DNA from 2 places in the Ruania zhangjianzhongii genome. Region 2 is predicted to be linked to the other one. Evidence: riboswitches for the same ligand, from Rfam matches in the RefSeq annotation. Region 2 holds a riboswitch; the other holds the start of a gene.
The links. Region 2 has a riboswitch for thiamine pyrophosphate ahead of FU260_RS05260 (YkoF family thiamine/hydroxymethylpyrimidine-binding protein). Riboswitches for the same ligand answer to the same signal wherever they lie in the genome.

Region 1: linked by a shared signal. The riboswitch ahead of FU260_RS21860 (thiamine ABC transporter substrate-binding protein) and the one ahead of FU260_RS05260 (YkoF family thiamine/hydroxymethylpyrimidine-binding protein) in region 2 are both predicted to bind thiamine pyrophosphate.

What each region holds. Positions count from the first base shown of each region.
Region 1 is NZ_CP042828.1:4,724,585-4,731,496, reverse strand. It holds gene mnhG (monovalent cation/H(+) antiporter subunit G) at 1-289, shown strand, start outside; gene FU260_RS21865 (DUF4235 domain-containing protein) at 333-596, opposite strand; TPP riboswitch at 845-948, shown strand; gene FU260_RS21860 (thiamine ABC transporter substrate-binding protein) at 995-2,071, shown strand; gene FU260_RS21855 (ABC transporter permease) at 2,134-3,885, shown strand; gene FU260_RS21850 (LLM class flavin-dependent oxidoreductase) at 3,974-4,864, opposite strand; gene FU260_RS21845 (ABC transporter ATP-binding protein) at 4,914-5,897, shown strand; gene putP (sodium/proline symporter PutP) at 6,008-6,912, shown strand, end outside.
Region 2 is NZ_CP042828.1:1,136,010-1,142,921, reverse strand. It holds gene serC (phosphoserine transaminase) at 1-891, shown strand, start outside; gene FU260_RS05270 (ATP-binding cassette domain-containing protein) at 1,109-3,592, opposite strand; gene FU260_RS05265 (ECF transporter S component) at 3,585-4,238, opposite strand; gene FU260_RS05260 (YkoF family thiamine/hydroxymethylpyrimidine-binding protein) at 4,235-4,870, opposite strand; TPP riboswitch at 4,939-5,050, opposite strand; gene FU260_RS05255 (hypothetical protein) at 5,230-5,745, shown strand; gene FU260_RS05250 (MFS transporter) at 5,891-6,912, opposite strand, start outside.

The sequences.
Region 1 (6,912 bases), 1.5 Mb from region 2:
CATTGCTCGCTTCCCCGACCTGCTCTCCAGAATGCATGCCGCCACCAAGCCGCAAGTGCTCGGACTGATGCTGATGATGGGTGGCCTGGCGATCAGTCTCGGTTCCAGCCAGGTCACCTGGAAGCTCACCCTCGTTGTCGCCTTCCAGCTGATCACCGCACCGGTCTCGGCGCATATGGTCGGCCGCGCCGGCTACCGAACCCACAAAGTGGACCCTGAGCATCTGGCCACGGACGAGCTCACCGAGGACCTCGAGCGCGCCAGGGCCGAGGCCGAGCGGGAGAACTGAGCGGGCACCTCAGTCCTTCTCGACCGTCAGTCCTTCTCGATCGTCAGTCCTTCTCGATCGCGGGCTTGTTCCCGCTGTCCATCCACTTGGCCGCACCGCGGGTGGCGAAGGTGCGAGCGAAAGCGACCACCGCTCCGCTGACCGCGGCGAACACCACCAGCTCGCCGATGCTGAGCTCGCCGTCGTCGGGGTCACCGGTCGGCGGCTCGTGACCGGTCACGGCCTTCCAGCCGGCGGCAAGCAGCTTGTTCGCAGCGAAACCGGCGGCGACCGCCGCCACCGTGGTGACCAGCTTCTGCACGTTCATAAGGCGCGACTCCTCGGATCGGATGTTCCGCCGTCCACCTTATCGACCGAGACGACTGCCGGCCTGCCCACATGCGGATTCGACCTGCTCCAGATCTGCAGTGTGAACGCGCATGACTCTGCGCATTCGGGGGACCTGGATCCAGGGCGAGCGTGGACTCGTCCGGCGAGGAGCCCGGCCGGCGGAGCGGACGCAGCGCACCCGGTTGCCCTCGGTCGCCTCGTCGCTGGCGCCGGTGTACCGTGGGGCGGAGACGACAGGGGAGCGCCCCGAGCGCTGAGAGTGCGGTCCGCCGCAGACCCTCGAACCTGCTCCGGTTAGCACCGGCGAAGGGAGTCGAGCATCTCTCGACGTGGAACTACCACGGACCCCTTCTCAACTCGATTGAGGAGGAACGAATGACCCGTACCAGCCCCGCTGTAGCCGCGATGGTGAGCGCCGCCGTCGCCGTGAGCCTGGCCGGCTGCTCCCTGATCGGGAACAGCCCCGACGAGGGCAGCACGAACGAGGAAGGCGAACCGGCCCTGGTGCGAGTGGTCACCCACGACTCCTTCGCCCTGTCCGAGGACCTGATCGAGGAGTTCGAGGACGAGACCGACTACACCCTGGAGTTCAGTGCCCCCGGGGACGGTGGAGCCCTGGTGAACCAGCTCATCCTGACCACCGACTCCCCGCTCGGGGACGTCGCCTTCGGGGTGGACAACTCCTTCGCCGGCCGGGCGATCGCCGAGGGGGTGTTCGACCCCTACACCTCGCCGGACCTGCCCCCGAGCGCGGAGCCGTACCTGGCCGATGACGCCGGCTCGCTCACCCCGGTGGACCGCGGGGACGTGTGCCTGAACGTGGACCGCCAGTACTTCACCGACCACGATCTGGCCGAGCCGGAGACCCTGGACGATCTGCTCGCCGAGGAGTACGGGGACTTGGTGGTGGTGACCAACCCGGCGACCTCCTCCCCGGGGCTGGCCTTCCTGCTCGCCACGGTGGCGGCCTACGGTGAGGACGGCTGGCAGGACTACTGGCAGCAGCTCGCCGACAACGGGCTGAAGGTGGTGGAAAGCTGGTCGGACGCGTACTCGGTGGACTTCTCCGGGTCCACCGGTGAAGGCGACCGGCCGATCGTGCTGTCCTACGCCACCTCGCCAGCGTTCGAGGTGGGGGAGGACGAGACCGAGGCCCCGACCGAGGCGCTGCTGGGTACCTGTTTCCAGCAGGTCGAGTACGCCGGGGTGCTCGCCGGCGCGGACAACCCCGAGGGGGCTCAGGCGTTCATCGACTTCCTGCTCTCCGACGAGGTGCAGGCCGATATCCCGGAGCAGATGTACATGTACCCGGTGAACGACCAGATCGACCTGCCGCAGGCGTGGACCGATTTCGCCCCGCTGGCCGACGACCCGTTCACGATGGACCCGGCGCTGATCGATGACCACCGCGACGAGTGGATCCAGCAGTGGACGGACACGGTAATCGGCTGACCGTGGTGCCGGCCGCAGCGCACCAGGGCGGCCTCGATGTCGAGAATCCCAGCGAGAGCGACATCGAGGCCACCGTCGGCGGCAGAGCTGACGGCCGGGCTGGCGGCAGATCTAGCAGCCGGGCTGGCGGCCGGGCCGTAGGTGGCCGTGGCCGCACGGCCGCTGCGGTGGTGGCGGCCGCGGTGCCGCTGGCGTTCCTGGCGATCTTCTTCGGCTACCCGGTTGCCGCTCTGGTCGCGCGCGGGTTCGTCGCCGACGGCGCGCTGGACCTGGGCGGGGTGGCCGAGGTGTTCGGTGCCGGCCGCACCTGGCGGATCATCGGCCTGACCTTCGCCCAGGCCATCCTCGGCACCCTCGGCGCCGTGCTGCTCGGTGTGCCCGGCGCCTACGTGCTGTACTGCCGAAGGTTCCCCGGCCGCACGCTGGTGCGGACCCTGGTGACTGTGCCGTTCGTGCTCCCGACCGTCGTGGTCGGTGTGGCGTTCCGGTCGCTGCTCGCCACCTCGGGGCCACTCGGCTTCCTCGGCCTGGACGGCACCTTCACCGCGATCGTGCTGGCGCTGGTGTTCTTCAACTACGCCGTGGTGGTGCGCACAGTGGGTGGGCTGTGGGAGCGGCTGGACCCCCGCACCGCCCAGGCGGCCCGCGCGCTCGGTGCCTCCCCGGCGCGCGCCTTCGTCACCGTGACGTTGCCGGCGCTCGGCCCGGCGATCGCGTCCGCCGCCTCGGTGGTGTTCCTGTTCTGCGCCACGGCGTTCGGAGTGGTGCTGGTGCTCGGCGGGCTGCGGTTCGGCACCGTGGAGACCGAGATCTGGATCCAGACCACCCAGTTCCTCAACTTGCGCGCCGCCTCGGTGCTGTCGGTGGTGCAGCTCGTGGTGGTGGCCGGTGCGCTGGTCGCCTTCTCCCGTGCCCGCGCCACGCGGGAACGGGCGCTGGCGCTGCACGGCAACCCGGCGCGCAGCACGCCACTGCAGCTGACCGGGCGAGGGGGGCGCCCCGGCGGCGACCTGCTGCCCGCTGCGGTGACCGCCGTCGTGGTGGGGGTGCTGCTGCTCGCCCCGATGCTCACCTTGGTGCTTCGCTCGCTGCGCACCCCGACCGGCTGGGGACTGGACAACTACTGGGCCCTGGGTAGCACCGGCGGGGACAACGCGCTCACCGTGACCGTGTGGCAGGCGACCGCGAACTCGCTGCGGATCGCGGTGGACGCCACGATGATCGCCGTACTGATGGGGGTGCTGGTGGCCCTGGTGGTCTCTCGTCGACCCCGCAGCACCGCCGGGCGTCGGGCGATCGTCTGGTTGGACGGGGCGGTGATGCTGCCGCTCGGGGTGTCCGCGGTGACCGTGGGGTTCGGTTTCCTGATCGCGCTGAACCATCCGCCGCTGGACCTGCGCAGCTCGCCGGTGCTGATCCCGATCGCGCAGGCGATCGTGGCGATGCCGCTGGTGGTGCGCACGGTGCTGCCAGTGCTGCGCGCGATCGACCCGCGCCAGCGCCAGGTGGCGGCCGTGCTGGGCGCCACCCCGCTTCGGGTGTTGCTCACTGTGGACGGGCCCTACCTGGTGCGCTCCCTGGGACTGGCGATCGGGTTCGCGTTCGCGGTGTCGCTGGGGGAGTTCGGCGCCACCAGCTTCCTGTCCCGCCCGGACCGGCCGACGCTGCCGGTGGTGGTGTTCCGGCTGATCGGCCAGCCGGGCGCACTGAATCAAGGAATGGCGCTGGCTGCTGCCGTGGTGCTCGCGCTGCTCACCGCCACGGTGATGGCACTGGCCGAACGACTTCGCGGGGAGCATGCCGGTGAGATTTGAGCAGCACCGGGCCGTCCGCCCGTTCCGGTGTGCCGCGAACCGTCGCTCAGCGGGGACGGCGGGCGACAGATCGCGGCACAACGAGGGTTCAGCCGAGCAGCTTCTCCAGCACGGCCACCGAACCGCGATAGGGCGCCTCGGGACGTGGCCAGTGCACCACCACATCGGTGAAGCCGAGCTCGCCGGCCTGGGCGATCTGCTCCTCGGCGTAGGTATGGCTGGTCAGCACGGCCGGCCCGTGCACATCGATGGCCAGGTACCGGCGCAGCCTCTCCTGCCCGGGCCCGCGCTCCGCCTCGAGCCGGTCCATCTGGGCTGCCAGCTCGGCGACTCCCCGCCACCAGGAGGTCACCCGCTCGGCCGCCGCCGCCGGATCGTCCGCCGGCGCTCCCGGCGGGCCGCTCTGTCTGCCGGTGGTCACCCAGCCCTGGCCGTGCACTGCGGCCAGCGCCATCGACCGGGGACCGTTCGCGGCGATCACGAACGGCACCCGTGGCTGTTGCACGCAGCCCGGCCGGCCCCGGGCGCCGGCCGTGGTGAAGAACTCCCCGTCGTGATCCACGTGATCCTCAGTGAGCAGCCGGTCCAGCAGCGGCACCAGCTCGGCGAACCTGCGGGTGCGCTGGCCACGGGTGTGCGTGGCGCCGAGGATCTGGCTGTCCAGGTCGCCCCCTGCGCCCAGGCCGAGCAGCAGCCGGCCATCGGACATGTCGTCCAGAGTGACCACATCCTTGGCGAGCAGCGCCGGATGGCGGAAGTTCGGGGAAGCGACGAACGTACCCAGGCCGATCCGCTCGGTCACCAGCGCCGCGGCGGCCAGAGTGGGCATCGTGGAGTACCAGGGCGAGTCCGGCAGCCCGCCCCAGACCAGGTGGTCGTACGTCCACGCGTGCGCCGCGCCAAGCTCATCGGCCCGCTGCCACAGGCCGGCGGCCTCGCGCCAGGGACTCTCGGGCAGGAAGCACACGCCGATCCGCATCCCGCCAGCGTACCCAGGCCTACGATCGACACTCATGGTAGGAGCTGACGTGGACGGACTGCAGGTCTCCGGTGCCGTGGTCACCTACGGGCCAACGACGGCGGTCGACCAGGTGGACCTGGATGTTCGCCGGGGCGAGGTGGTCGCCCTGCTCGGCCCTTCGGGGTGTGGGAAGTCCTCACTCTTGCGGGCGGTGGCCGGGCTGGAGCCGCTCAGTGCCGGCGAGCTCACCTGGGACGGGGCCGATATGCGGCAGATCCCGGTGCACCGCCGCGGCTTCGGGCTGATGTTCCAGGACGGGCAGCTCTTCCCGCACCGGGACGTGGCCGGGAACGTCGCCTACGGTCTGCAGATGGCTGGCCTGCCGCGAGGTGAGCAGCAGGAACGGGTCGCCGAGCTGCTTGACCTGGTCGGGCTGTCCGAGCACGCGCACCGGTCGATCACTGCCCTCTCCGGCGGTGAGCAGCAGCGGGTGGCGCTGGCCCGCGCACTCGCTCCCCGGCCGCGACTGCTACTCCTGGACGAGCCGCTCTCCGCACTGGACCGCGCGCTGCGCGAGCACCTGGCCACCGAGCTGCACGACATCCTGCGCACCGCGGGCACCACCGCCCTGTACGTCACCCACGACCACGACGAGGCGTTCACCGTGGCAGACCAGGTGGCACTGATGCGGGCCGGGCGCCTGGTGCAGACCGGGACGCCGGCCGAGCTGTGGGCGCAGCCAGTGGATGCGGCGGCAGCACAGTTCCTCGGCTACTGGGTGGTGCAGCGGTCCGGTCGGACGCTCGGGGTCAGCCCGCACGCGCTCAGCGTGATCGGCACGGCCAGCGACGGCGGAGGTCACCATGATCATGGCCGCCACCTGCTCCAGGGCACCGTGGTCTCGGTCGGTTTTGCTCGGGGCCGGGTGACCGCGCGGGTCGCGGTGCCTGACTGGGGCGAGCAGACCGCCGACGCGGACGGCGTCGCCGGTCTCGAGGCGGGCCGAGAGGTCCTGATCCGGGTGGAGCAGAGCGGGGTGGTGGAGTTGTAGTGGACCCGCCGGGCAAATGTCTGACACCTTCCGGTGCGGGCGGTACGGTGTCGGTGAGTCTAGACAGACGCAAGGTCGGGCCTACACAGACGTAAGGCGGCGAAGTTGCCATGACCGAGGACACCTACCAGACCATCGCGATCGTCATCTATTTCGCAGGCATGCTCGCGATCGGGTACGTCGCCTACCGGCGAACCAAGAACAACCTGGACGCCTACATGCTCGCGGACCGGGGCCTGCGACCGAGCGTTGCCGCGCTGAGCGCCGGTGCCTCGGACATGTCCGGCTGGCTGCTGATGGGCTTGCCCGGCGCGATCTACATGCTCGGGCTGTTCCAGGCCTGGATCGCCATCGGTCTGACTATCGGCGCCTGGCTGAACTGGAAATTCGTGGCACCGCGGTTGCGCGCCTACACCGAGGTGGCGGGCAACTCGATCACTATCCCCAGCTTCTTCGAGCATCGGCTCAAGGACACCACCCGCGCCATCCGGATCGTGTGCGGGCTGATCATCCTGGTGTTCTTCACCTTCTACGTCTCCAGCGGAATGGTCGCCGCGGGCAAGTTCTACGAGTCCAGCTTCGGCGGCAACTACCTGTTCGGGATGCTGGTGGTCGCCGGGATCACGATCCTCTATACGTTCTTCGGCGGCTTCCTCGGCGCCACGCTGACCGACGTGGCTCAGGGTCTGCTGATGCTCGCCGCCCTGATCGCCGTTCCGATCGTGGCGATCTTCAACGTCGGCGGTCCCTCGGAGACCATCGCCGCGATCAACGAGGTCGATCCGAACATGCTCAATCTGTTCGCCGGCGGCACGTTGGTGGCTGGTATCTCCCTCGCTGCCTGGGGGCTCGGCTACTTCGGTCAGCCGCACATCATCGTGCGATTCATGGCGTTGAAGAACCCGCAGCAGGCGCACGCGGCCCGGCGGATCGGCATCGGCTGGATGGTGCTCACCGTCCTCGGCTCGGTCTGCACCGCGCTGATCGGGATCGCCTACTACCGGATCAACGGCGG
Region 2 (6,912 bases):
GTGGTGCTCGGCAACGGCGGCTCCACTTTCTTCTGGGACGCGGCCACCTTCGCCCTGATCCGGCAGCGTTCCCAGCACGTGAGCACGGGCGAGTTCGGCGCGAAGTTCGCCACCGCTGCCGCCCGGGCCCCGTTCCTGGACGAGCCGCAGGTGGTCCGGGCCGAACCGGGCACGCTCGCCGTACCGTCTCTGGCCGAGGGTGTGGACGCCTACGCCTGGGCGCAGAACGAGACCTCCACCGGGGTGATCGCGCCGGTGCAGCGGGTGAGCGCCGATGCGCTGATGCTGGTCGATGCCACCTCGGCCGCCGGTGGTGTGCGCGCCGACCTGGCCGAGACCGATGCGTACTACTTCGCCCCGCAGAAGGCGTTCGGCTCCGACGGCGGGCTGTGGCTGGCTGTGCTCTCCCCCGCCGCGCTGGAGCGGATCGCCGAGCTCGGCAGCCGCTGGGTGCCCGAGTCCCTCTCCCTGGCCGCGGCGGTGGCGAACTCCCGGAAGGACCAGACGCTGAACACTCCGGCGATCGCCACCCTGGTGCTGATGGCCGAACAGATCGACTGGCTGCTCGCCGGGGGCGGGCTGGACTTTGCCGCCGGGCGCAGTGCCGCCTCGGCGCAAATCCTCTACTCCTGGGCCGAGCGCGCCGAGTACGCCACCCCGTTCGTGCAGCAGGCGCAGGCCCGCTCCCCCGTGGTCGGCACGATCGACTTCGAGGCGGAGGTGGACGCCGCCCGGGTGTGCGCGATCCTGCGGGAGAACGGGGTGGTGGACATCGAGCCGTACCGCAAGCTCGGCCGGAACCAGATCCGGGTGGGGATGTACCCGTCGGTGGACCCGGCCGACGTGCAGGCGCTCACCGCGTGCGTGGACTGGGTGGTCGAGCGGCTCTGAGCTAGACCCCGCTCAACCCCCGGCACCCGCACCCGCACCCGCACCCGAGTTTCCACCGTCCCCGCGCCGATCGGAGGTAGGTACGGCGATCGGAGGTAAGTACAAACGTACCTCCGATCGCCGTACCTACCTCCGTTGGTGGTGGTGGTGGTGGCGGTGGCGACGGTGGTGGCGACGGTGGTGGTGGTGGTGGTGGCGGTGTAGTGGGGTGGCGGCGTCAGCCGAACACCCCAAGCGCACCCAGCCCGCGGAGCGTGCCGGCCTGCCAGGAGGCATAGAGCACGACGGCGGTGCTCACCAGAGCTGTCCCGGCCAGCAGGGCATCGGCGCGCCCGAGCGGGCTGGGTGCGGCGATCGTGCGGCGGCCGGCGCCCAGGCCACGGGTCTCCAGGGCGATCGACATCCGTTCGGCGCGGCGCAGCGAGGTGACCAGCAGAGTGAACGCCGCCCGGGTCAGTGCCCGCGGCGACCGGGATATCCCGCGGCGGCGCGGGTCGCGGACCGCCTGGGCCGCCCGGATCGTGGCCCAGGTCTCCGGTAGCTGTTCGAGCAGCCGGTAGCCAGCCAGCACCGCGTAGGCGAAGCGTCCGTCCAGACGCAGGTGCTGGTGCAGGCTGGTCATCAGCCGGGCGCCGTCGGTGGTGAACACGAAGGTCACCGAGGCGACGCCGATGAACAGGGTCCGGATCGCCAGCCCGGCACCGATGCTCAGGCCCTCGGCGCTGATCGCCGCCGGCCCCACGTGCGCCACCGCCTGCCCGGGCCGGGTGAACGCGTTCACCATCAGCAGGCTGAACGCGAAGGCGACGAACAGCAGGTGGGCGCGCAACAGGGTGCCCGCCGGAATCCGCCCGGCGGCCAGGGCGACCGGCCAGGTGAGCAGGTAAAGCACAGCGGGGGTCACCGGATCGGTCACCGCGGTCAGCACCAGGCAGATCACCAGCAGCACAGCGAGCTTGACCACGGGATCGCGGCGGTGCAGCACCGAGTCCCCCGGCAACGGTCGTCCGAAAGCGGGCCGGGCACTGCCCCGCACCCTGGCACTGCCCCTTGCCCTCGCGGCCGGCTGCGGTCGCGCCTCGACGCCGCCACTCATGCCGCCACCCCCACCGGCGCTGCCTCGCGCTCCAGCAGGGCGAGCGCATCCCGGGCCGCACCGAGCGGGCCAGGCCAGGCGGCCAGCAGCGGCGGCAGGTGCAGTCCGGCGCGGGCGAGCACGGGGGGTGAGCACCTCGTCCACAGTGCCGACGGCGACCGGGCGGCCACCGGCGAGCAGCAGCACCTGGTCGGCGAGCGCGGCCACCAGGCGCAGGTCGTGGCTGGCCAGGACCACTGCGCGGCCCTCCCCGGCGAGCCGGGCGAGCTCGGCGCCGATCCCGGCGGCGGTGCGCCGGTCCTGACCGAAGGTCGGCTCGTCGGCGAGCAGCACGTCATCGGCCATCACGGTCATCGCCGCCAGGGAGAGCCGGCGTTGCTGACCGCCGGAGAGCCGGAACGGGTCCGCAGCGGCGAGCCCGGTCAGCTGGTAGCGCTCCAGCACCGACCCGACCGCAGCACCGGGACCAGCACCAGCAGGAGCACCAGCACCGGCCGGCAGCCCGTAGCCGATCTCGTCGGCGACGGTGCGGGTGAGGAACTGGTGCTCGGGGTTCTGGAACACCATCCCGACCCGCGCCAGCCCACGCACACCAGCAGCCGGCAGCAACCCCGCCAGGCCGAGCAGCAGCGAGCTCTTCCCGGAACCGTTCACCCCGAGCACTGCGGTGATCTGCCCGGCCCGCAGCTCCAGGTCCACCCCGGCCACCGCCACGGACTCCCCGCGCCGCACCTCGGCGTCCCTGGCGGCGAGCAGCACCGGACCGGCCGGACGCGGAGCCGGCCGCGGCGCGCGACCGGCGAGCTCGGTGAGTGCGCCACCTAGCTGAGCCGGGGAGACCGGACGCCGCAGTACCCGGGTGAGCTCCGCCGTCGCCGGTAACCAGGAGCCCGTGGCGGCCACCTCACCTGAGGTGAGCACGGCCGCGCTCGGCCCATCCGCCACCACGCTGCCGCAGCGGTCGAACACCACACAGCGCGTGGGTAGCGGGCCGAGCTCGTCCAACCGGTGCTCGATCAACAGGCTCGCCCCGTCCAGGCCGGCCAGCAGAGCACCGATCGAGCGGGCACCGGCCGGATCGAGCAGCGCAGTGGGCTCGTCCAGGAGCAGCAGCCGCGGGCCGGCCACCAGAGCAGCGGCGAGCGCGACCCGCTGCCCCTCCCCACCGGAGAGCTCACTGGTACGCCGCCCACCCAGGTGCCCGGCCCCCACCGCCTGCAGTGCGGCGGTGACCCGCGGCGGCATCTGCTCGGCCGGCACCGCCCGATTCTCCAAGGCGAAGGCCACCTCCTCGGCCACAGTGGGCAGGCAGAGCTGATCGGCTGGGTCCTGCATGAGCGTGGCGACCTGCCCGGCCAGCTGCGGCACCGGGGTGCTGCGCGGATCGCTGGCACACACGCTGACCTGGCCGGTCACCTCGGCGTCCACGGTCTGCGGCACCACCCCGGCGAGCGTGCGCAGCAGGGTGGACTTGCCGGCTCCGGAGGGTCCGAGCAGCAGCACTCGTTCGTCCTGCCCGACGGCGATGCTGACCTGCCGTAGGTGCGGCGCCCGGGCGCCGGGGTAGGTCACGGTGAGCTGCTCGGTGCGGACCAGGTCAGCCATCGCTGGCCTGACCGCTGCCGGCTGCACTGCTGGAACGAGCGGCCTGGTTGGCCCGGGCCGCGCGGCCGATCGCGTAGTTGTCCAGCACCCCGGTGCGCAGCAACGCATCCCCGATCACCTTCGCGAGCAGCCCGCAGAGCAGCACACCGGAGGCGAGCTGGAAGACCACCCGGAGCTCGAACAGCTCCTGCCCGGCCCAGCCCATACGCACCATGCCGAGTACGAGGTTGGCGAGTGCCGCCGTCGCCCCGGAGGCAACGAACACGGCCCAGCCATAGCGGCGGTACCGGGTGACGGCGAACGCCACCTCCGCCCCGGCCCCCTGGATGAAGCCGACGAGGATGAGCATCGGCCCCACTGGGGAGGCGAGGAAGACCACCTCCACGATCGAGGCGATGATCTCCACCAGGATGCCCACACCGGGCTTGCGGACGATGTAGAGGGCGAGCGGGGCGACCACCATCCAGCCGCCGACGAGCACGTTCTGAGCCAGATCGCCGAAGGGGCCCATCACCACCTGCAGCCAGCCCCACACCTGCACCAGCGCCCAGTAGAGGAAGCCGAACACCACGGCGAGCACGGCGAGAAGCACCAGATCGTGCAGGGTGATCGGGCGGCGGCCAGTGGCCTCGGTGCGTGCCGTCATCGGGCACCTGCCGCGGGTGAGTGCGTGGTGGTGGGTGAGTTCAGCGACAGGCTCAGGTGGCTGGCCACATGCCGCACCTGTGTGCCGACCTCCCGCCAGCCGTCGGTGACGGCGTAGAGCACGTCGGCCAGATCGCCGTCCAGCCGGGTGACGTAGTGCTCGGAGCCGGTGAGCACGCCGAGGTCGCGGGCATGCTCGATCGCCGCGTAGATGGCGGCCATGTGATCCGCTGTGGGGCTGTCTTCCAGCGGATAGAGCGCCCAGTGCGCGGCCGCCTGGACGTGGGCCGGGGCCGGGCGTGTGAGCGCCGCGGGTGCCTGGGCGGTGCCGTCGGCCACAGTGCACTCCACCTCACCGGGGCAGCCTCGGGAGAACAGCACGTGCGCGGCGGTGTGCACCCCGGTGCGGGCGACGGCGCCGATCGTGTCCGCCAAGTAGGCGAGCAGGTCATCCTCGGGGCCGCGCAGGAACGTGGAGACCTCGTCGGTGCTGATCTGCAGGCCGCGGGAGTCGGTCTCCCGCAGTGCGGTCAGGATGAGATCGGCGAAGCCGTCGGTCATCGGGTGCAGGCTGAAGCGTGCGCCGACACCGTAGGACGTGGCGGTGAATACGGTGGTGGGTGGGGTGGGCATAGGGCCTCCTGGTATCGAAGGCCCCCGGGCGCCGCGTGCAGGCACCGCCACGCACGGGTGCACGCGGCGGACTCTGCTGCCCATCTCCCTACGCTGGTGCTAACCAGGTCAGGTTCCTCGGGTCTGCGGCCGGTGTACCGACCGCACTCTCAGCGCCTACGCGCTCCCCGGGGGCTTTGTCCCGGCCACCGTACCGCGGGGCGCGGCCTGGTGGCCACGGGCGTCCACCTGGTGGCGGAACGCGCGAGCCGCGGAGGCACTTTCCGAACGCGGAGGTGCCACAGGGGCCTCCGCGTCGGAATGCGACTTCCGCGGAGCGCTCGGCCCGCGCCGCAAGAGCCGGCCGTTACGCTGGCCGTGTGTCCGAGGCATCACTGTTCCTGTCCGCCGCAGAGATCGCTGCGGCGCTGGAAGGCCGGCTGGGCGACCTAGGAGCCGCGGGCGGGGCATTCGGCGGTGGGCTCGGTGGCGCCCTCGGTGCCGGACCGGCTGCTGGGGCGGCCGGTGCCGCCGGTGGGGCGAGCGGCGGAAGATTCGGCGGGCGGCTCGGCGCCCGGTTCACCAAGCTGGACAGTCAGCGGCGTTACTGGCCGCAGCCGAGCACTCCGGTGCACCTCCATCGGCTGCAGCAGTTCCTCCGGGGCCCACAGCAGCGACAGCTCAGCGCACCCGATGGTTCCCCGGTGGTCGGGCTGTCCGCGATCGTCGGCTCCGGCTCGATGAACCTGAACCCGTGCGTCGTCGAGGCACTCTGGGATCCCTCCGGACTGCAGGTCGTGGCGCACGCGCGAGAGGGCATGATCAAGCAGCGCACCTGCGAGAAGGCCTTGGACCGGCTGCAGTCGGAGGTGTTCGGCGCGGGCGGGCCGGCCTGAACCCGTCACCGGAAGTCACCCGAGCCCAGCCCACCATCGGAGGTAGCTCCCGCGATCGGAGGTAAGTGCGGACTACCTCCGATCGCGGGACCTACCTCAGATCGCAGCACCGGCGGGCCTGGCCGGGCCGCACCAAGCCGCACACTCAGGCAGCGTTCGTAGCGTCCGAGCCTTCCTGCACGGCAGCATCGACCTTCGCTGCCCGGCGCGCGGCGCGCTCCTCCGCATTCGTGAGCATCATGTGCGGACGCTGGCGCAGCGAATACCGCACCTGCACCTGCCAGTGCTTGCGCGCCCACAGGGCGGCCACGGTGACCACCACGGCAGCGACAATCGCGCCGATGCCGATCGACCAGCGCGGTCCCCAGGCGTCGGCCACCCAGCCGACCAGCGGCGCGCCGATCGGGTTCCCGGCGAACAGCACCATCATGTACAAGCTCATCACCCGCCCCCGCATCGCCGGATCGGTGCTGATCTGGATCGCGGCGTTGGCCGAAGTGAGCATGGTCAGCGAGGTGAACCCGACCGGGATGCATGCGAGGGCGAACAGCTCATAGGTGGGCGCCAGAGCGAGCAGCGTGGTGGATGCGGCGAAGCCTCCTGCGGCGATGATCACGGTACGCACCCGCGGCTGCTTGCGCCGGGCCGCCATCAGCGCTCCGGCCAGCGAGCCGATCGCCAGGATCGAGCCAAGCACCCCGTACTCCCCCGCATCCTTACCGAACTCCACCCGCGCCATCACCGCGGAGGTGAGCTGGAACTTCAGGCCAATGCCGCCGACCAGGAACACCACCGCCATGATCAAGATGATGTCCCGGCGGTGCCGGACATAGGACAGCCCTTCGCGCAGCTGCCCCTTGGCCTTCTTCGTGCGCGGTACGCGCCGCAGCTCGCCGGTGCGCATCGCCAGGACCGCGCCGATGGTCCCGGCGAACGAGACCGCATTGATGATGAACACCCAGCCCGGGCCGACCACGGCGATCAGCAGACCGGCCAGGCCCGGGCCGATCAGCCGGGCCGCGTTGAACGACGCGCTGTTCAGCGCCACAGCGTTGGCCAGGCCATCGGCGGGCACCAACTCGGCCACGAACGTCTGCCGGGCCGGTGCATCGATCGCCGTCGCGATCCCGAGCAGCACCGCGAAGACGTACACCTGCCACAGCTCGG